DNA from 3 places in the Acetobacterium sp. KB-1 genome. Region 1 is predicted to be linked to each of the others. Evidence: riboswitches for the same ligand, from Rfam matches in the RefSeq annotation. Region 1 holds a riboswitch; each other region holds the start of a gene.
The links. Region 1 has a riboswitch for cyclic di-GMP ahead of DOZ58_RS11260 (prepilin-type N-terminal cleavage/methylation domain-containing protein). Riboswitches for the same ligand answer to the same signal wherever they lie in the genome.

Region 1 (7,421 bases):
AAACCCAGACATGAAATTATTAAGGAGTATGAATTGTCAGCTTCAGCCTTTGATCGTTGGGTGAAACAGCATCAAAACTCCGGATCATTTAAAGAAAAAGACAACCGCAGTGATGAAGAAAACGAGTTAATCAAATTGCGCAAAGAAGTCCAACAATTAAAAATGGAAAACGACATCCTAAAGCAAGCAGCGCTGATCATAGGACGAAAGTAGAAGTCATCCAAGCGAATCAAGACAGATACTCGGTATCAGCAATGTGTAAAGTCCTAAAAATAACACGAAGCACCTATTATTATGAGTCTAAAACCCGAAAATCAGAAGATGAAAAAAAACTGAAACAGGATATTACCGACATTTTCAAGGCTAGCAGGCGTAATTATGGCACGCGTAAAATCAAAAAAGAACTGGAAAAGAAAAAACAGATTGTATCACGCCGACGGATTGGCCGAATAATGAAAGAACTGGGCCTGGTATCGACCTATACAATCGCTCAATTCAAAGTTCATAAAACACCGGTAAACAATGATAAAATCCAAAACGAAGTTAATCGCCAGTTTGATGACAGAGAGCAGCTGGAAGTAGTTGTCAGTGATCTTACCTATGTTCGTGTTGCCGGAAAATGGAATTATGTATGTATTCTTCTGGATTTATACAATCGCGAAATTATTGGTTACAGCGCAGGCGCGCAAAAAGATGCCATGCTTGTTTATCAGGCTTTTGCAACGGTCAAATACAGACTGGATAAGATATCAATCTTCCATACGGATCGTGGAAATGAATTTAAAAACAATATTATTGATGGGATCATCGATACGTTTAATATCAGACGTTCATTGAGTCAAAAAGGTTGTCCGTATGACAATGCCGTTGCTGAAGCTACCTTTAAAGTTTTTAAAACTGAATTTGTGTATCCGAATACGTTTGACTCCCTGGAACAGCTAAAACTGGAATTGTTTGATTATATTCATTGGTATAATCACATCCGAATTCATTCGTCTCTTGATTATATGACGCCGATTGAATTCAAAACAGCAGACCTTAAAAAAGTTGTCTGAAAAAGTGTTGACAATCCAATAGTATCAAAGTCAATCATGGTAATACAGATTAAAATGGCCCCTGCCGAGAATACTACCAGCCACTGAAAGGATAGACCATAAACTGCAAAAATCAGGATTGCCATCAGCCCGGTAAAGAGTTCAACTAACGGATAGCGAACGGCGATGGGCTCACCGCAATCGACGCATTTCCCCCGTAGCCAGAAATAGCTAAACAGCGGAATATTGTGATAGCCCTTGATCTGAGCATTGCAACGGGGGCAGAACGAGCGTCCCTTGGCAAAGGATAGCGCCTTGGGTACCCGGTAGATAACCACGTTAAGAAAGCTACCGATAACAATTCCGATAACAAAGATATATAAATAGAGGATACTGTTAATCAGCACAAGCATATGCGTCTAAGTCCTTTCCTGAAAAGCGATCACTTAAGATAGCGTTTGTCTTTATTCTACTACTGATGGTTTCACCTGGCGAATACCGGGTTTCCCAACCATCACGGCTATAGACAATATAATCAATGGTAGCATCCCGATTATCATCAACCACCCGGATTTCGGCCTCACGATTGATCTCCTGACCAATCAGATCAACGAGATCCGTTTGAACCGGTACGTGGTAATCACCCAAAGCCTTAAATTCAATGGCTTTGGCCCGGGCTGCCAGATAGACCAGTTTGGCATTGGCGGCGTTGGTGGTATGACGTAAGGCTGTGACCAGACCTGAAATTATCAGTATGACCACGACGAGAATTAACACCACCGTCAGAACAAAACCTCGGCTAAACCCAATCGGTTCGTTATTTGAGGAAGCTAATTCATAGTCTTTGATTGGATGCAAGGGTTACCTCCCAAAATGATTTCTATTCTAAGAATGACAAGCGAAATTATTCTACCATAAACTTTACAGGATTGACTTAAATTGTTGGGGTTTAATTGTTAAATTCTTCTTTACTTATCGAAAAAACAGTGGCTTCAGCACTACAATTTCTACAGTGCAATAATGTATAACCGCCTGAACACGATCTCGGTAATGCTAAACTTGGTTTAAATAAAAAACTCCCGATCCCCGGGCAAACCCAATGACGGGTTTGCGCCTTGGATAGGGAGAGAGTACCCTATGGCGCATAGGGCTACAAATGTTTTAATTTATAAAATGTTAGTTTTTAACCACTGTGGCACTGTCATCTGAGATTGTAATGGTATAACCATCTTTTGTGAATTCAACTTCTGTAACCTGTGCTGTTTCTGTCGTTGCTGCACTACCAGCACCTACATCCACCGTCCAAGTAGCCAGACCTGCTGTAGTTCCTATCGAAATATCCGTACCAATATACTTAGCCATCTGTGCACTTGCCTTATTAGCTGCTGTTGTTCCTGGCGTAGCCAGTGCTTTTTCTGTTGCTACAGCCGCTGAACTTAATGCTGTTGAAAGTGCTCCATCAGTAAGACTTGTCGTGGCACCAAACTCAGTCGCTGTCGATTGTGCGGCGACATAGACCGTTCTTGCCTCTGCTATCATCGCTTTTCCCCGTGCATCATTCACAAATCCCAACATCGTCGGAATCGTAAACGCCGCCAAGATCGCCAGGATCACCAATACTACAATAATTTCGACCAGGGTAAATCCTTTTCTGTTTTTTTTAATTCTGTTAATTAATTCCATTTTGCGTCACTCCTTATTTTTTTATTTTATTACTTTCTTTGCTCTATATGATCATCTGCGCCTAGAGATGATTTATAAACTGGATTTATTGCTAAAACAGACCCACTTTCTCATGGTGTCCATTATTTTGTCTTAATCATTACGATTAGCTTTTTTGTCAAAAAAAGCCACACTTTCGTCGTGTGGCAACTGGCTGTCGTATCAAATTGGATTTTCAATACTTATTCCAATTGACTTAGACCCTTTAGCTTTGCGTCTCAGATTTTCATCTGTTTTGCCTTTATTTTATGCTGTCTACACTTAAATCTTATGTTAACACCTATTAAAAGTCAAGTTAAAACTTTACAAGTTTGTGACAACTTTCCGCTATTTAATCCGTTCAAGATTTATCCACAAAAATTCTATACCGTCACATCTTTTTTAAAACCCAAACACCTGCCACAGATACTCAGTTAATTTTTTATTACTTAGCCAACTTAAGCTTATTTATTCATTATTTATTCCAAGGTACCGCCGGTCGGGAAGCCGAAGCTTCCAGCTTTTTCACCGTCACATTTTCCTCATTAAACCAAACAACATATCCATTCTTGGCATAATAGACCTCTTTTACCTTACCTGGATTCCCCACCGCATAATCCATAATCACATACCAATAGGAATCGTCCTGTGCATAATTGCCACGATAATCCAAATTAGTAATTTTCAAATCATTACCAAGGTATTTTTTCATTTGCATGCTGGCCGCATTATGATAACTTTTTGAACCCGTCGTCTCACATCGCGATACCCAATATGAATTTAGATCATCATACGGATTATTACCACTGTTAGTTTTATCCAACCCTACACCGGTCCCAACGATTTCCGTCGCCGTTGTCTGTGCTGCCACATACACTTCCCTGGCTTCAGCGATATAGGCTTTCCCCTTGGCATCCGCGACAAACCCCAGCATTGTTGGAATGGTAAAGGCTGCTAAGATAGCCAGTACCACCAGTACCACAATAATTTCGACCAGGGTAAATCCTTTTTTTAGTTTTATGCTCTTTTTACCATTTTTCATTACTCTCCTCAACGCTTTCAAGCAAACACCACGGAATGTAAAGCGATGCACCAATTCATGATCACCATTTTGCAACGCTTGTATTATTATTTTCAATGGTTACCCGATAGCCATTTTTTAGGTATACCACTTTATTTACTTTTCCGGTTTTTCCATCTGCCGGGTCAACACCAACCGTTACTGTCCAAGCTGCCTCCTGATTCTCCGGTGTGGCTTGAGGCTTAGTCATCAAATCAAGATCTGAAATTTCAAGATCAGATCTAAGGTAACTAAACATTTTCAAACTCGCCTGAACTCTGGGAGAGTCATAGTCAAAATGATCCGGTTTATATTTACTCCGATACGATATCTTTGTCGAACCTAAACAATTTGATAATCCAAACCATTGATTACTTTCCGAATCCGTCAAATCAGTGATTCCACTAAATTCGGTTGCTACCGCTTGTGCCGCGACATAAACCTCCCGGGCTTCAGCAATATAGGCTTTTCCTCTGGCATCTGCGACAAATCCCAGCATCGTCGGTATGGTAAAGGCGGCCAGTATCGCCAGAACCACTAAGACGACAATAATTTCGACCAGGGTAAACCCTTTTTTTTGATCACGCTGTTTTTTAATCCACTCCATAAATCCCTCTTATCCCTCTTAAGTAATAATAATTCTCATAACCCGGTAAGATGACGGTGAAACGTTTTTTTATACAAAAAAAGCCGCATTAAATGCAGCAACTGGCTGTCGTATCATGTCGAATTTTTATCAATCCACTGATTTAGACCCTATAGCTTTGCGTCCCAGAGTTTCCTCTGATTTGCCCTTATTATTCACAGTTCTTTTTAATCATAGGTGAGCATCTCAAAAAAGTCAAGTTAAGAATTTACAAATATTGATATTTTCCCTTGGCTAATTTCGAGCTTTGTAACATCAATATCGTCCGCAAAGCAATTTTCTTTAACCTTTTTTTCACAAGTAGCATCTAAACGCTGCCGATACCAACCTTGGATTTATGATAAAACGATCGACAGCATTCGGGCGGTTGATAACCGCCCCTACAAATTCTATTTGACGTTATTGTTTTAGCCAACTACCGCCCAAAATACTGATTAAACTCCTGCTTGTCACTGGCCCATTCCAGACCGACTTCGTAGGTGATTTTCTGGTCTCTCACCAGCATCGCCAAATCGGCATTCAGGGTTTTCATACCGTCACGGCCGCCAGTTTGCATCACCGAAGCCAGCTGATGGGTTTTATTTTCGCGGATCAGATTAAGCACCGCATCGGTGCCAATTAGCACCTCCAGGGCGGCCATCCGACCTTCCCCAGTGGCCAGGGGCACCAGTTGCTGGGTAACGACCCCTTTTAAAATGCTGGACAGCTGGGTTCTAATCTGCTGTTGACTGTGGGGAGGAAAGACATCAATGATTCGATCAATGGTATTGGCCGCCCCAATGGTGTGGAGTGTCGACAAGACCAGGTGCCCCGTTTCGGCGGCGGTAACGGCAGCAGAAACGGTTTCGTAGTCGCGCATTTCACCCACCAAAATCACATCCGGGTCCTCCCGCAACGAAGACCGCAGGGCTTGTGCAAAAGAGTTGGCATCGACCCCAATTTCGCGTTGATGAACGATACTATGCTTATGCTCATGTTTGTATTCCACCGGATCTTCAATGGTTAAAATATGCACTGCCCGATTCATGTTGATGTAATCAATCATTGAAGCCAGCGTGGTTGACTTTCCGCTACCGGTGGGACCGGTGATTAAAATCAGTCCGCGTGGCTCACTGGCTAACTTCCGAATAATCGGCGGCAGTTTCAAGTCTTCAAAACTGGGAATGGTATCGTTAAGCAAACGGATGGCAGCAGCATAACTGCCCTGCTGTTTATAGATATTGACCCGCTGCCTTAGCCCTTCTGGGGTGACATGGCAAAAATCCAGATCGGTACCGGACTCCAGACTCTCCCGTTCAATCGGAGTCAACAAGCTAAAAATCAGGTTTTCAATCATTTGCGGATTATGTTCAAAGTCGCTTTGATAAAGCTTACCATTTTTTCTGAAAACCGGTGGCAGCTCCCGGGATAGATGAATATCCGAACAATCATTGCGGCGGCCATAATTAACCAGCTCTAAGAAATTTGTCATCTTGCTTCTCCCTATTCCACGTAATATGATAATTTAAGAAATTCTTCCATCGAGGTAATCCCCTGGATTGTCAGAATAGAGACACTTTTTCGCAAGGGGATCAGCCGCTCGGTTTCTTCCACATAGCTGTAAATATCCTCAATCGGTTCCCTTCGGGAAATTAAAGTCCGAATGGTTTTATCGATGGCCAGAATTTCATGGATAGCCGTTCGGCCTTTGTAACCGGTATTGTTGCACATGTGGCAACCGCGGCCCCGATACAAGGTGGTCAGCCGGGGTTCCCCCAGCAGGTCTTTCTCAATCTCGGTCGCCGCATAGGCTTCCCGGCAATTGGGACAGATTTTTTTGACCAGTCGCTGGGCTACTACCCCGGTTAATGAGTTGGCCACCATATAAGGCTCAACGCCCATATCCTGGAGTCGCACCACGGCCGATACCGCGTCATTGGTATGGAGGGTAGACAACACCAGATGACCGGTAATGGCGGAACGCACAGCAATGGAAGCCGTCTCGGAGTCCCGGGTTTCACCAACCATGATGATATCCGGATCCTGACGCAAAATCGAACGCAGACCCACGTCAAAGGTCAGCCCCGCCAGAATATTCACCTGAGTTTGATTGATCTTGGGCAGATTCCGCTCCACCGGATCTTCGATGGTAGCGATATTAACATTCCGCTGACTGAGCATTTCTAAAATCATGTACAGGGTGGTGGTTTTGCCGCTACCGGTCGGACCCGTGATATAAACCACCCCATGGGGGCTTTGGAGCATTTGAAGGATTTTCTGATAATCCCCATCATTCATTCCAAATTGACCGGCATGATCGAGTGGTACATTCATGCTTAAAAAACGCATCACCATTTTTTCGCCGTAAACGGTAGGGATACTGGAACTCCTGACATTCATTTCAACACCATCGATACGAATCCGGAAATGGCCATCCTGGGGGACCCGGCGTTCGGCGATATCCAGATTTGACAGGATCTTAATACGGGCAATCAGGGACTGATGGAGATTATTAGCCAGAGTCAGGTAATCAACAATCAGACCGTCAATTCGTAGCCGAATAATGGTTTCTTTTTCAAAGGGTTCAATGTGAATATCACTGGCCCCGGCATTATGTCCTTTTAACAAAACCGAATTGACCAAATTGACAATCGGGGCGTCTCCCTCATTGGTAAGAATGTCCTCCACAAAAGACAGGCTGCTGCCTTCAACCGTCTTATTGGCGGCTTTGGCGGCTTTTTTTGCTTCAATTTCGGTATAAGTTTTTCGGATTGTCTCAAGAATCACTTCGCGGGTGGCCAGAACAACATCAATGTTCATATTGGTAATCAGCCGTAGATCTTCAATGGCATAAAAATCCAAAGGATCATTCATCGCCACCACCAGGTGATTGTTCTCTTCGGCAATCGGGATCAGCGTATACTTAAAGGCAATATTCTGAGGGATTTTTCCCGCCGCATCCAAATCGATAACGGTATCCTTTAAATCCAACACCAGTACA
Region 2 (7,421 bases), 980 kb from region 1:
TTCTAAACCGGATTGATGAAATTGTCCTTTATAAACCGCTTAATAAAGAAGCTATTGGCAAAATTGTGACCTTACTCCTGAAAGATTTACAAAAACGTCTGGAAGAACGTCAGATTACTGTCACCCTGACCCAGCAGGCCATCGATGCTGTTATTGAAATGGGCTTTGACCCGGCCTACGGGGCCCGACCACTGAAACGCTATTTACAGAAACACATTGAAACCATGGTTGGTAAAGAAATTATCAAGGGCAATGTCCACGAAGGACAGGCTATTGTTATTGATGTGGACCCCAACGGGGATTTTTATATGGCTTAAGATTAAAAAGAGACCAAATTACCTTTTAGGGTAATTTGGTCTCTTTTTCCGGTTTGGTGCTATTCTGCTTAAAAAAGTGATGGATCAAAACAAAAAATTACTGATTTATTTAAGGGCTTGTAAAAAAAGCAAAATATTCATGAGAATAGTATCAGCGCTGGACTGTATTTTTTAGATGATAACGAATTCATCGCTTCGATTATTTGATATAATAATAACGAAATAAATCTATTTTCGGAGGTAGAAAATGCAAAAGATTATTATGTCTCCCAGCCGTTATGTTCAAGGTGCCGGAGAAGTTGGAAAATTGCCGGAACATGTGGGAAAATTTGGAACATCAGCCCTTGTCTTAATGAGTGGAACCATGATGCGAACTAAAGCGGAGGAATTGAAAGCGAGTTTTGAAGCTGCTGGAATTAAATTTACACCCGAAAAATTTAACGGAGAATGCTCCAAGGTCGAAATCGCCCGGCTACAAAAAATCGTAAAAGCAGAAGGCTGTGATGTGGTTGTTGGTGTCGGTGGGGGAAAAACCTTAGATACGGCTAAAGCAACGGCCCATTACGAAAAACTGCCCGTTGTTATTGCTCCTTCGATTGCTTCCACCGATGCACCTTGCTCGGCTTTATCCGTTCTTTATACCGAAGAAGGCGTTTTTGATGAGTATCTCGTCCTTCCTAAAAACCCTGAAATTGTTGTGATGGATACCGATATCATTAAAGCTGCTCCGGCTCGACTTTTTGTTGCCGGAATGGGGGATGCATTGGCGACTTATTTTGAAGCCAAGGCGACATTAGATTCGAATGGTACCACCATGTCAGGTGCTCACCCAACTCGATCGGCTTTAGCACTGGCAGAACTGTGTTATGATATTTTAATTGAAGATGGCTTAAAAGCTAAGTTGGCCGTAGAGGCCGCAACCTGTACCCCGGCGGTGGAAAATGTTATTGAAGCGAATACCTATCTCAGTGGTGTTGGTTTTGAAAGTGGTGGTCTGGCGGCCTGCCATGCCGTCCATAACGGTTTAACGGTCCTTTCTGAATGTCACCACATGTATCACGGGGAAAAAGTAGCCTTTGGAACCCTGGTTCAGCTTGTAATGGAAAACAGATCGCTTGAAGATATTGAAGAAGTCATTGATTTCTGTTTATCTGTCGGTTTGCCAATTACATTAGGAGAACTGGGTTGTACCGAACCAACCCCGGAAAAAATTATGGCTGTGGCTGTGGCTGCGGCTGATCCTGGCGAAACCATTCATAATATGCCTTTTGATGTCGATGCCGACACTGTTTATGCAGCGATTATGGCAGCAGACGCACTGGGGCGGATGTATTTGTGCGATTAAGAATGTGATTAAGTAGTAGAATAAATTAAAAACGGAATAAAAACAGAATAAATTAAGATCTGATTAAAGGCCAAAACCCCATTTTTGTTTGGGATTTTGGCCTTCTTTTTTTGTAGAGGTTGACGGACCTGCATTTAGTAAGCGTTATTTTAGTAAGTTTTATTATAATAGATGAACATCTTTTAAAAGGCAAATGATAACATCATCTAAACCAGCGGGTCAAACAGTTCTCTGGTTTTTGTCAGCATTTCCCGGATTGGGAGATTGTAGGGACAGCGGGGCTCGCATTCGCCGCAGGAAACGCAATCCGAGGCATTAGCTGCAAAGCTGCGGTAGCGGTCGAGAGCCCATTCTTCCAGATCATAACGGCGGTAATAGCCCTCTACAATAAACTGCATCGGAATATCGATACCTTGGGGACAGGGGGCGCAATAACCGCAGCGGCGGCAAAAGGTTTTGCCCAGGGCTTTAGCGTCGGCTTCAAGGGTTTGACGTTCGGTCTCAGACAAAGGAACAAAATCATTGCCAATTTTGGCGTTGTCCAAAACCTGTTTGACCGAATCCATACCGGGGATCAAAACCGAAATATTAGGATTCTCAGCCACCCATCGGAGGGCATAATCGGCATTCATAAAGGCGCCGCCAGCGAGCGGTTTCATAATGATGACCCCCACATTGCTAAGCTTTGCTTTTTCAAAAAGAGGGGCGCCACGGTTTTCAACGATATTATAGGGAAACTGAATGGTTTCAAAACGATCATCTTCCAGTGCCCGTTCTAACACCTCATAACTGTGAGAGGTGATCCCGATATGTTTAATCAATCCCTGTTTTTTACAGTCGGCCAATGCGTCATAACCGCCCCCCGGCCCCATGATGGTTTCATAGGCGGCCATGGTTTTGGCATTATGAAACTGGTAGAGATCGATGGAATCGGTTTGGAGATCGCAAAGACTGGCTTTTACATCGGCGATGACATCATCGTAGCGAAGCTGCGGCGTTTTGGTGGCCAGAAAAAAATGTTCCCGACCCCATTGTTTAAGGGCTTCCCCAATCATTTTTTCACTATTTGTGTAAGCTCTGGCTGTGTCAATGAAATTGACGCCTTCTTCAATCAGGTTTTCAATGATCTCATCGACTTCCCATTGGTTACAGCGTTGAATTGGAATACCACCAAACCCAATAAGGGACACTTCTAATCCGGTTCTTCCCAATAGTCGCGTTTCCATTTTACACCTCTTCTTTTCTTGATTTTGCTTATTTTAACATATCAAATAAAAAAAGTCACCTCTTATGAAGGTGATGACAGAAGATTCGCCAAATTTCAACATTCTTTCAGAATGACGGAGAGACATCATTTGACACGCTATTCCGTAATGTAGTAAAATGAAAATACATCTCAATCGTATTAGAAAGAAGGTAAAGAAATGAGTATTCAGTTCGATTTCTCTTATGCAAATATAGACGCCAGTGAATTTGAAAGTCGGTTTGACCAGTTAACGACGGTCAATGATCAATTAATGAATAAAACCGGGGTCGGTAATGAATTCCTTGGTTGGGTTGACTATCCGGTAAAATATGATCATGACGAATTTGCCCGCATCAAAGCGGCGGCAAAAAAAATTAAGGAGCGCTGTGATGCCTTGGTTGTTATTGGTATCGGGGGATCTTACCTGGGTTCCAAGGCAGTGATATCGGCATTGACCAGTCCTTTTTATAATGAAGAACCACGAGGCATGCGAAAGGCACCTAAAATTTATTTTGCCGGACAGAATATCAGCGGAAAATATTTAGAAAATCTGTTGGCGTTACTAAAGGATCAGGAAGTCTGTGTCAATGTGATTTCAAAATCCGGTACAACCACGGAACCCGCGATGGCGTTCCGCTTTTTTAAGAAATTTCTGGAAGAAAAATATGGCAAAGATGAAGCGAAGGAACGCATTTTTGTCACAACGGATCAGGCTAAAGGGGCACTAAAGTTTATGGCCGACGAAGAAGGCTATGAGACCTTTGTAATTCCCGATGATGTGGGCGGGCGTTACTCGGTTTATACCGCGGTCGGTTTGCTTCCCATCGCTGCGGCTGGAATTGATATTGATGCGTTGATGGAGGGGGGAAGATCCGGTTATGAGGATTATAATAAACCAGAGTTTGAAAAAAACCCCTGTTTTCAATATGCGTTGTATCGGAATGTTCTTTATAATCGGGGTAAAAATATTGAAATTTTAGTCGATTACGATCCCTCGCTGGAGTATCTGGCTGAGTGGTGGAAACAATTATTTGGTGAAAGTGACGGAAAAGATGGCAAGGGTCTCTTCCCGGCCTCGGTTCATTTTTCCACAGACCTTCACTCGCTGGGCCAAATGATCCAGGATGGCCCGAAGAATCATTTTGAGACGGTGATTGTCATTGACGATGATCAATCGGATATCAAAGTTTTTAACGATGAAAAAAACCTCGAAGGACTCAATTACCTGACCGGTTGGGAAATCGATGCGGTGAATGAAAAAGCCTTTATGGGGACATTATTGGCACATGTAGATGGCGGCGTCCCGAATGGGGTTATTCATCTAAAAAAACTGGATGCTTTTCACATTGGCAAGCTGATTTACTTTTTCAAGAAGGCCTGTGGTTTAAACGGCTATCTGTTAGGGGTAAATCCCTTTGATCAACCAGGGGTAGAAGCGTATAAGAAAAATATGTTTGCGCTACTCCATAAACCGGGATATGAAGAGTTGACAAAAGAACTGGAAAAACGTTTTTAAGGCGGTCAAGTTATTTTGTTTAAATGCGGCAGAGTGAAAATAAAGTAAAAAAAGTTTAACAAGGAACGCAAGACATAATGTTACAATTATGATACAATATCGAAAAATCTAATACAAAATATCTATAACCTCTGCAGATTAAGAAGCATAATTTATGAAATTTGCAGTTGGAATAGAAAAAATACGGAATTAAAGGGCAAAACTGTTGTGAAATAGTGACGCAAAGCTAAAGGGACTTTTATAAGTTAGCCAGTTACTCAATTAGATTTGACAATTTAGGAGGTAGCGGTGAAGACTTATAACGAAAAAAAGTTATTAATCCTCAGCTTTGCGTTGTTTTTTTTGGTCATGATGGTTTTTATAGTTCACTCAGTTTCTTTTTTTCAGCTTTCTGATCAGGCGATTTTTGGTATTCTGTTTTATAGTTTTTCGTTTATAGGCATTTTTTTTATCAGCCTGACCAGCAATTATTTTGTTTTCAAGCTTAAGAAAGAAATCTTAAAATTAAAGCGGATGCAGGATGTTGACTTTTTGACGGGCTGTCCCAATTGGATCAAGTTTAAACGCGACGTCGAAACGCTCGTTAAAAAAGACCAGACCCAACCCTATGCCATGATCATTTTTGATGTCGATAAGTTCAAGGCGATCAATGATTTATACGGCGATCAGACAGGTAATGAGGTTCTGACGGCAATTGCCCGGATTTTAGAAGAACACCTTGAAACAAATGAGTTGTTTTCGAGAATCGCAACCGACAATTTTAGTGTTTTAATGAAATATAAAGGTTACGGGCAGTTTTCTCAGCGGGTCGAAAAACTGATTCACGAGATTAGTGGCTATTCTCCCAAGTTTATCATTGGTATTTCGATGGGCATTTATCTCATTGAGGAAGACAGGGATATCCATACCCTTAGCGATCGGGCCAATATGGCCAAACGTTCGATAAAGGATAACTCCCAGGTGAGTTACGCCTTTTATGATGACGGGATGCGTCACAGCATGATGATTGAGAACGCGATTGAAAATAGAATGGAAATGGCCTTGCGTAATCGTGAGTTTGAAGTATATCTTCAGCCTAAGTATTTGTTTTCAGATGAGCACATAATCGGCGCAGAGGCGTTGGTGCGGTGGAATGATCCTAAACGGGGCATCTTGCCGCCCAATGATTTTATTCCCCTGTTCGAGAAAAATGGGTTTGTGAAAAAAATCGATACCTATATGTTTGAAGAAGTGTGTAAACTGCTGCAAAAATGGAAAAAGGAAATGGATCAACTGACAAATATGATTATTTCGGTTAATTTTTCCCGGCTCCACCTGGAAAATACGTTATTGCCGGAGGAATTGCTGGCCATTGCCAATCGCTATCACATCGATCCGAAGATGATTGAAATTGAATTAACGGAAGGAACTGTTTTTGACAATGAAAATCAGATGGTTGCGATTATGAACCATTTAAAGGCTTCCGGGTTTCATATTTCGATTGATGACTTTGGACGAGCCTATTCATCGCTCAATACCCTTAAAAATCTGCCGGCAGATATTTTAAAGCTCGATAAAGCTTTTTTTACCGAAGATAATGCGCGGGGAAAAAAGATTATTACCAGTATGTTGAATATGGCTAAGGATTTAGATCTGATCACGGTTGCCGAAGGGGTTGAGACTCAGGAACAGGTCGATTTCTTAAAAGAAAAAGGTTGCGATATTGCTCAGGGTTTCTTTTATGCCAAACCCATGAATGTCATTGAATTTGAAGATTTTGTCAATAAAAAACTGAAATCGGCTTAGGCTGATTTCAGTTTTTTGAGGTGTTGGCGTTTTATTGATGTTAAGAAAGTGTTTTACAAAAAAATGTTCTTACTCGGATGCATTTTCGAAATTAAGACCACCACAGGTGATATCGGCAAAAACGGAAAGAGCTACCGAATGATCGGGGTCCACACAAACCGTATTGTCGGCAATGCCGCCAAATTTACAGGTATCAACAATTTTTAATTTAAAATTATCGGGAACGATGATGTTCAGACCGCCGCTGATGATACTGATATCCATGCGATAATGGTCTTTTTTAGTAACGACATCTGAAAAGTCAAGCTGCATGCCGCCAAAGAAAGCTCCGATTTTTGTATCCTGCATGGTCTGATCCCGATAATCTTTCATTTTTCCGCCGTACAGAACGGTTTCATCCAAGGAGTCAGCACTGTTGTCAAGGCTCGCTTCAAATTCCTTGCCTTTTTTGATCACGCAAGCATGATAAAGGGCGATCCCAGTTGCAAAAACAACACCTGTTCCGATGAGTAGCTTTTTAATTTTCATGGTCTTTCCTTCCTGTTCTTTTTTATTTAGTTTATCATGATTTCAATAATAACCGTACCTTTTTTTGTTTTTTTTAAGAACTTCACCGATAATTTTAACTTAAAATAAAGATACTATGCTATAATATTTAAAGCTTCTATTCAGTTTTTCTGAATAAATAACAGTAAAAGAAAGGTCTCAATGGAAACAAAAAAGTATTATGATGAGTTTGAAACCATTGTTGGCGATATATTAACACACAGTGAATTCCAAAAATTAAGGGAAATTGATCATCATGGCAATGGTTTATATGAACACGCTGTTGCAGTGGGGTATTATTCCTATCGCGTAGCCAGATTTTTAAGGATGGATTACGCATCCGTTGCGAGAGGGGCAACACTCCATGATTTTTTTCTGGAAGCATGGCAGGGTAAGGTTAAAACAGGCAAAGGGCTCAGTCGGATTAAGGAAATGCATGGCTTCTCCCATCCTAAAGTAGCACTTGAAAATGCCGAAAAATATTTTGATATCGATCAGCGCCAGGCAGATATGATCGTGAAACATATGTTTCCCCTGACACTTATTCCCCCGACAAACCTGGGCAGCTGGGTTGTTACCGCGGTGGATAAATTTGTGGCCACCAATGAACTGGTTTTTAAAAATACCCAGCCCATCAAACGGCTTAAAAGTATGATGTCCAGAGCT
Region 3 (7,421 bases), 1.8 Mb from region 1:
TTCATCTAGTACATCATCCAGTTTTATTGAAACAATGGTTCCAGTTTTAATATTTCTTATATAGTTTGTCGTCATCTCGTATGATGAAAAACTTTGATAGCTAAGGTACTGATTCGATAAAACAACCTTATTCAAATTACTTGCATATGCTGATTCAAGGATTGAATCACCATAATGTGTTGTATTGCATTTCAGTAAAGTTGGAGTAATTCCCAATATGCTCTTCAAGACTAGGTTAGCCCTGCATAAATCTTCAATCTGTTCCTGCTGTGAAAGATTCATAATGTCTTTTGATCCGGAAAGTGTGTAGTTACCAACCATTTGATTATTTGTAACAATATTCTTCACAGCTTCACCATCTTCTGCAGCTTCTATTCCCGAAACAAAAAATGTTCCATTCATTTTATTTTCATTCAGTAAAACAATAATTTTATCCATTGTTTCCCGGTCTGAAAGACCGTCAAAGGTTAGTGCTATGACACCATTATTTGTTTCTGTACCTACTATAATGTCGGCTTTCTGACGATCATTGCTTAATCTGGTTAAAGCGTCATCAATCTCTTTTGAAGCATCATACTGAATTTTATTTACGATCATTTCACTTATCAGAGTACTTGAATCTTTAAAAAGAAAGTAAAATACTAAGGTAAGTAATAAGATCAGGAAAACTGCTACACTTATGATTTTAATCCCATTTCCAACATTTCGAAAGCTTTTCAAACTCAATCCCCTTTATCTACAGATTCCAATACTGAAAGCCAAAGTTTTCAGCCTCTTTTTTATTGAATATACTTTTTATATCAATCAATACTTTACCAGCAGTTTCAATTTTGCGATACATCTTTTTAACTTCATTCAGGGAAAGACACTTAAAATCATCATGTGCAACTGCGAAAACAATACAATCAGCATCACTTATCTGATCAACATCAACCAAACAACATTGATACTCTTTATATACTTCTTCCTTATCTGCAGTTGGATCGCATATCATTGGATTTAAATAATACCCTTTTAATAATTCAATAATATCCCATACTTTTGAGTTTCTTAAATCTTTGCAATTCTCTTTAAACGTAATACCTAAAACATAGATATTTGTCTCTTTGATACTAATATCCGCTTTAATTAATTGTCTAAATACTGCTTCAACAACAAACTTGCTCATATCATCATTGATTCTTCTTCCAGCAGATATAATTTGTGAATTATAGCCAAGTTTTTCTGCTTCATATATAAAATAATATGGATCTATGCCAATACAATGCCCCCCAACTAGGCCAGGGTAAAAATTCAGTGCATTCCATTTTGTGTTCATTGCTTTGATGACGTCCTCAGTATTTATATTCATATGATCAAAGATCATTGCTAATTCATTCATAAATGCAATATTTATATCTCTTTGTGCATTTTCAGCAATTTTAGCCGCTTCTGCTACCTTGATAGATTCAGCCTCAAAAATATCTGCTTCCACTACCAATCGATATACATTAGCAATTATTTGGCGCGTTTCAATATCTAATCCAGCAACAATTTTGGGTATGTTTTTTAGTCGATGTTGCTTATCTCCCGGGTTGATTCGTTCAGGCGAATAACCGACTGAAAAGTCAATTCCCGGAATCAAGCCTGATTCCTGTTGTAATATTGGTATACAGATATCTTCGGTAACTCCCGGATAAACTGTAGACTCAAAGACAATTATGGTATCTTTCTTCATATATCTACCAACCATTTTACTTGCCTCAATCACCGGATTTAGATCTGGCCTTTTATCTTGAAAAATTGGTGTTGGAACTGTAATAATAATGAATTTAGCATTTGCAATACATTTTTCGTCACATGTAAAATCTAATGCTGTCTTTTTTATTCGCTCATTTCCGACTTCATTTGTCGGGTCAATTCCGTTTTTATACTTGTCAATTTTAGTTTTATCAATATCAAAGCCGATAACATCAACCTTCTCCGAAAATCCAATCGCCAAGGGGATTCCTACGTAACCAAGGCCAACAACAAGAATTTTCTCCTTCTTTTGACAAATTTCCTCAAATATGCCCATAAATACCTCTTTCATATATTTGTAATAGACTTAAACTGCTGCAAATAACAATTGCGAACAAAAAAAAAGCTACCATAATTATGGTAGCTAGACTATCATAGTCGCACAATTACATGCGACTTTAGACTCTATGCTTTGCGTCTTCAACTTTCGTTAAGTTTGCCTTTACTTAATATCACACTATGCAATTCTTGGAGCAATTAATAATAGCATGAGCATTTACAAATTGTCAATATAATTTTGAATAATATTACAACTACATTACAAAATATCTTTTTCCGTTACTATTTAGGAAATTACAGCCTATTATTCTTTAACCGTTAGTAAACATCTTAATTTGTCAAACCCGTTTAAAGTGTTTGTTTATAAGCTTCACACTTCTTCTCCACAATCTCCTCAAACCGTTCATTATAAGTCCTCACGTCCTTAACCGTAAAGACCTTTCTGATATTATCGGTAACTGGATCATAGAGGTTTCCCGTTGCTCCGGCTCCGATACCGATAGTAGACTGGCATTCAGCCATCATCAGAATATTATAAATCCCTTCATGTCCCGGCTTTGCATACCCCGTATTCTCACTGTTATCTCTGGTGTATTTTAAACGATACAGATAATAGGGTTCAAAACCTTCACCACTTAAACGGCTCTTCACCGCCTGATAAAAGCCTTCACCATAGCCCTCTTTAACGACAATCCCGTTTTGATCTTTGATTCTGGAGCCCTTTTTAATCGATAGATTATGGATCGTTATATTTTCTGGTGCAAGTGCAATAACAGCGTCCAGTGATCGTAAAAAATCATCCGGTGTTTCATTTCCCAATCCCACAATCAGATCCATGTTCAAGGTTTTAAAGCCGAAGGATTTGACGAGTGCTACCTGTTTCTCGATCAGTCCGGCTTCCCATGGTCTTCCCACACTTTGCAACGTTTGCGGATTCATCGATTGGGGATTGAGACAAAGCCGCTCCACGCCATGATCTTTTGCAACCTTTAGCTTATCTCGGTTAATGGTTTCTGGTCGCCCTGCTTCTAAGGTATATTCTCTGAGATGGGATAAATCAAGGGATTCTTCCAACGATGACATCAGCGCATCCAACTGAATGGCGCTTAACACCGTCGGCGTTCCACCACCAATATATAAAGTATCAATCCGTAAATCTGAAGCGCTTAGTATTTCGCCAGTTTTTTTTATTTCAACAAGCAAATGATCAAAGTACTGTTCAAGATTTTCACCCTTTTTGTCGACGATCGTGGATACAAAGGAGCAATAATCGCATTTGGACGGACAAAGCGGAATCCCCACATATAGACTAATCAGGTGAGAATTTGCACACGCTTGTACAGCGGGAATAAAATCAGCTTGTTTTTTTGCAATCCGCATCAATAAGTCCGTGCGGTCACGACTGACCCGATAGTATTTTCTGAATCGATTGTTGATTTCTGTTGGACTCCACCCTTGTTTTACATACTTTTGCACCATTTTAACGGGTTTGATTCCTGTTAATGTTCCCCACTGCAGCTGCCTGTCAAAATACTCAGATAAAAAATCATAAAGAAACCCCTTGTAAATACTATTTTCAAGAGGATCATCACTGTTATTAACTTGAAAGGCCCGAGTTAATGTTTTTCCATCGTCCCATGTCAGGGTCAGAATGACTTGATTCCCCCGCTTTCTTTGAGATAATACACCATCAGCAGCTCCCGATACGACGTTTTTTACGCCTGGGTCAAAGGCCTGATATAATTCGTGGAAATAATACTCCAATTCCGGTCGTTCTAAATCAAAGCGAAGTACTCTCATCGGCTCTCTAAAAACGCCCCTTTAAAAAAGGATTGTTCGTTTTTTCGTACCCAATGGTCGTATTCTCGCCATGTCCCGGCAATACAGTGGTTGCATCGTCCAGAACAAACAATTTTGATTTAATTCCATTTAGCAATTCATTCAAATCACCATCGGCAAAGTCAGTCCGACCAATGGAGGTATTAAAAAGGGTATCTCCGGCAAAAAGCTGATCCTCTGCCAGAAGACAGATACCGCCCTTTGAGTGGCCTGGTGTATGAATCACCCGGAAAGCAATATTACCTAAGGTAATGGTCTCATTTTCATTTAAAAAACCATCAGCCGGTTCCAATATCATCGACATGCCTGCCAGAACCGAAAGGTTACGTCGCGGATCAATAAGACAATCAGCATCATTTTCATGAATGAGAACCTTGGCACCGGTTAACTTTTTAATCTGATTGACACCACCAAGATGGTCAAAATGACCGTGAGTCAGCAAAATATAATTCACCTTCAGTTTGTTTTCATTAATGATATCAGATATCCGCTGATCCTCAAACCCGGGATCAATGACTGCTGCTTCCAACGTTTTTTCATCCCAGACCACATAGCAGTTCGTTCCCATCTGTCCCAGGGATTTTTTTATTACTTTCATCTGTTTCTCCCTAATTTATCTAAAATTTCTTTTCACTGTCAAGTAACAAAGTTACCGGCCCGTCATTGACGATTAAGACTTCCATTTCGGCCTGAAAAACACCGGTTTCAATTTTCTTTATTGGCTGATCTTTCAATTTATCAACAAAAATAGCATATTTTTTCTCGGCCTGGTCCACTGGGCCACTTCGGGTAAAGCCTGGGCGCCGCCCTTTTCGACAGTCACCATAAAGGGTGAACTGAGAAACCAGCAAAAGTTCCCCATCCACATCAAGAATGGACCGATTCATTTTTCCATCAGCATCTTCAAATATTCTCAGGTTGACCAGTTTATTAATAATATAGTCCATATCGGTTTCGGTATCGTCTTCTTTAATTCCGAGAAGTACATTGAGTCCTTCGGCAATTTTTCCCACCGACTCATTACCAATCCGTACTTCTGAAGCGGATACCCGCTGTATGACTGCCCGCATAACGTCTCCTTATACTCGGTAAATCTGGATAATTTCTTTTATTTTGTTTAAATTTTTAATTAATAAATTTAGTTCCCGACGGCTTTTAACTTCAAGGGTGGCTGAAAAAAAGTCGTATTCATTTTTTTCATTTTTGGCATTGAGCGCGGTCACGGGTATGCCCATATCGAGAAAAGTCTTTGAAATCTGGATGATCGTTCCAGGGGATTCCTTAGCTTTGATGTGAATTTCTGCTGTAAAAGAACCCGTACTGTATTTATTCCATTCCACTTCCACAATCCGATTGGGATCGGTAAGGTTTAAAACATTAGAACAATCCGCTCGATGAACAGAAATACCCCGCCCTTTAGTAATGTACCCAACTATTTTATCGCCGGGCACCGGATTACAGCATTTAGCAAAATGAACATCAATTTCATTATGTCCGGCAACAATGACGGTGCTACTGGTTTTCTTGGCATCCTTGGTGGGCTTTTTTAAAACAATTTCTTCAACTTCTTCAGGAAATTCCTTGGGAAAAAGCAGTTTCATTTTCTGAAAAACAGTTCCAATTTTTATCCCATTATAACCAATGGCAGCATAAAAATCATTGAGGTTTTTAAAACTGCATTTTTCAGCCAGAAGTTCCAGGTTATTCAAGTTCAAAAGATTAGAGTGTTGCAACCCCTCACGCTTGATTTCCCGTTCCAGAATACTTCGACCCTTTTGCACATTTTCGTCTTTTTCTTCTTTTTTAAAATACTGCTTAATTTTATTCCGGGCGTGGGCACTTTTGACAAAGGTCAACCAGTCCCGACTGGGGCCGTTGGAATTTTTAGAAGTCATGACTTCGACGATGTCCCCGCTTTTTAAAGGGCTGTTCAGTGGCACAATTTTATTGTTTACCCGAGCCCCGACGCAGCTGTTTCCGATATCACTATGAATCCGATAGGCAAAATCTAGGGGACATGATCCCGCCGGCAACGGAACCACCGCACCTTTGGGTGAAAAAACATAGACCTCTTCGTTTAGCAGATCCACCTTGATGGTTTCCACTAGTTCCCCGGCGTCTTCCGAATTACGCTGGAGTTCAAGCATTTGGCGCAGCCAGGACATCTGTACTTCATACTTGTTGTCCTTGGCATCCATTCGGCCTTCTTTATACTTCCAGTGAGCGGCAATCCCATACTCTGCGGTTTCATGCATTTCTCTGGTGCGAATCTGAATTTCAAAGGGCTCCCCTTTGGGGCCCATAACCGTTGTATGAATGGATTGATAGAGATTGGGTTTAGGCATCGCAATATAGTCTTTAAACCGTCCCGGAATCGGCGTCCATTGAGAATGAACCACTCCCAGGACGCCATAACAATCTTTTAATGAATCCACAATAACCCGAACTGCAATCAGATCATAGATTTCATCAAAGCTGCGGTTCTGATTCTTCATTTTTCGATAGATGCTATAAAAATGTTTAGATCGTCCGTAAATTTCAGCATGCGTGCCGACTTTATCAATTTCTTTAGCTAAAACATCAATTACATCAGCAATATAAGCTTCCCGGGCACTTTTTTTAATTTTAATTTTCTGAACCAGATCATAATATCCCTCTGGGTCCAGATACTTTAGTGCTAAATCTTCAAGCTCCCACTTGATCGTAGAAATTCCCAGCCGATTTGCCAAGGGTGCATAAATATCAAGCGTTTCTTTGGCTTTTTCAAGCTGCTTTGCTTCGCGCATGTATTCCAGGGTCCGCATATTATGTAGCCGGTCAACCAGCTTGATTAGAATAACCCGAATATCTTTCGACATCGCCAGAATCATTTTGCGAAGGTTTTCGGCCTGACTTTCCTCTTTGGATTGAAAACCAATCCGTCCAATTTTTGTGACACCTTCGACCAAATCTGCAATATCTTCATTAAACTCTTCCTTGATATAATCATAGGAATAGATGGTATCTTCAATTACATCATGTAAAATGGCAGCAACAATTGTTTCTGTATCCATTTGCATTTCAGCTAGAATGTAAGCAACAGAAACCGGATGAATTACATAGTCCTCTCCAGACAAACGTTTCTGATCTTTATGGGCTTCCCTAGCCAGGTCATAGGCCTTATTGATCATATCCGTTTCGGCATCTGGATTGTTAGCTTTTACCAGGTTTATTACATTGTCAATTTTTCCTTTTACTGCGTCATTATCCATATCGTTTCTGCCTTTTTAATTAATGAGTACTTTTAGTAGGGGTAGGTCACAATCGAGTGTACAAAATAATTCTTAAGCAGCTCGCGGCCGCCTAAATCTGTCAGTTCAATCAGCGTAATAATACCTGAAATTTCCCCACCCAGATTTTCGATCAGTTTAGTCGCCGCCATCATGGTTCCGCCGGTGGCCAATAAATCATCGACGATGATAATCCGGTCTCCCGGCTTGATGGCATTTTTTTGCATCTCCACAACATTTGATCCGTATTCCAAA

Region 2: another riboswitch for cyclic di-GMP. It lies ahead of DOZ58_RS06625 (bifunctional diguanylate cyclase/phosphodiesterase); the one in region 1 lies ahead of DOZ58_RS11260 (prepilin-type N-terminal cleavage/methylation domain-containing protein).
Region 3: another riboswitch for cyclic di-GMP. It lies ahead of DOZ58_RS01070 (nucleotide sugar dehydrogenase); the one in region 1 lies ahead of DOZ58_RS11260 (prepilin-type N-terminal cleavage/methylation domain-containing protein).

The regions. Positions count from the first base shown of each region.
Region 1 covers NZ_CP030040.1:2,419,640-2,427,060, forward strand. The annotation lists one part of gene DOZ58_RS11235 (IS3 family transposase) at 1-178, shown strand, start outside; one part of gene DOZ58_RS11235 (IS3 family transposase) at 178-1,055, shown strand; gene DOZ58_RS11240 (A24 family peptidase) at 1,004-1,441, opposite strand; gene DOZ58_RS11245 (hypothetical protein) at 1,431-1,892, opposite strand; gene DOZ58_RS11250 (type II secretion system protein) at 2,211-2,717, opposite strand; cyclic di-GMP riboswitch class I at 2,899-3,006, opposite strand; gene DOZ58_RS11255 (prepilin-type N-terminal cleavage/methylation domain-containing protein) at 3,211-3,777, opposite strand; gene DOZ58_RS11260 (prepilin-type N-terminal cleavage/methylation domain-containing protein) at 3,839-4,402, opposite strand; cyclic di-GMP riboswitch class I at 4,496-4,598, opposite strand; gene DOZ58_RS11265 (type IV pilus twitching motility protein PilT) at 4,857-5,912, opposite strand; gene DOZ58_RS11270 (GspE/PulE family protein) at 5,924-7,421, opposite strand, start outside.
Region 2 covers NZ_CP030040.1:1,437,429-1,444,849, reverse strand. The annotation lists gene clpB (ATP-dependent chaperone ClpB) at 1-317, shown strand, start outside; gene DOZ58_RS06640 (glycerol dehydrogenase) at 565-1,662, shown strand; gene DOZ58_RS06635 (aldo/keto reductase) at 1,869-2,888, opposite strand; gene DOZ58_RS06630 (glucose-6-phosphate isomerase) at 3,087-4,424, shown strand; cyclic di-GMP riboswitch class I at 4,610-4,685, shown strand; gene DOZ58_RS06625 (bifunctional diguanylate cyclase/phosphodiesterase) at 4,713-6,209, shown strand; gene DOZ58_RS06620 (LiaF domain-containing protein) at 6,279-6,737, opposite strand; gene DOZ58_RS06615 (phosphohydrolase) at 6,918-7,421, shown strand, end outside.
Region 3 covers NZ_CP030040.1:219,877-227,297, reverse strand. The annotation lists gene DOZ58_RS01075 (polysaccharide deacetylase family protein) at 1-720, opposite strand, end outside; gene DOZ58_RS01070 (nucleotide sugar dehydrogenase) at 737-2,056, opposite strand; cyclic di-GMP riboswitch class I at 2,136-2,230, opposite strand; gene hemZ (coproporphyrinogen dehydrogenase HemZ) at 2,407-3,858, opposite strand; gene DOZ58_RS01060 (MBL fold metallo-hydrolase) at 3,866-4,495, opposite strand; gene dtd (D-aminoacyl-tRNA deacylase) at 4,515-4,967, opposite strand; gene DOZ58_RS01050 (bifunctional (p)ppGpp synthetase/guanosine-3',5'-bis(diphosphate) 3'-pyrophosphohydrolase) at 4,977-7,148, opposite strand; gene DOZ58_RS01045 (adenine phosphoribosyltransferase) at 7,181-7,421, opposite strand, start outside.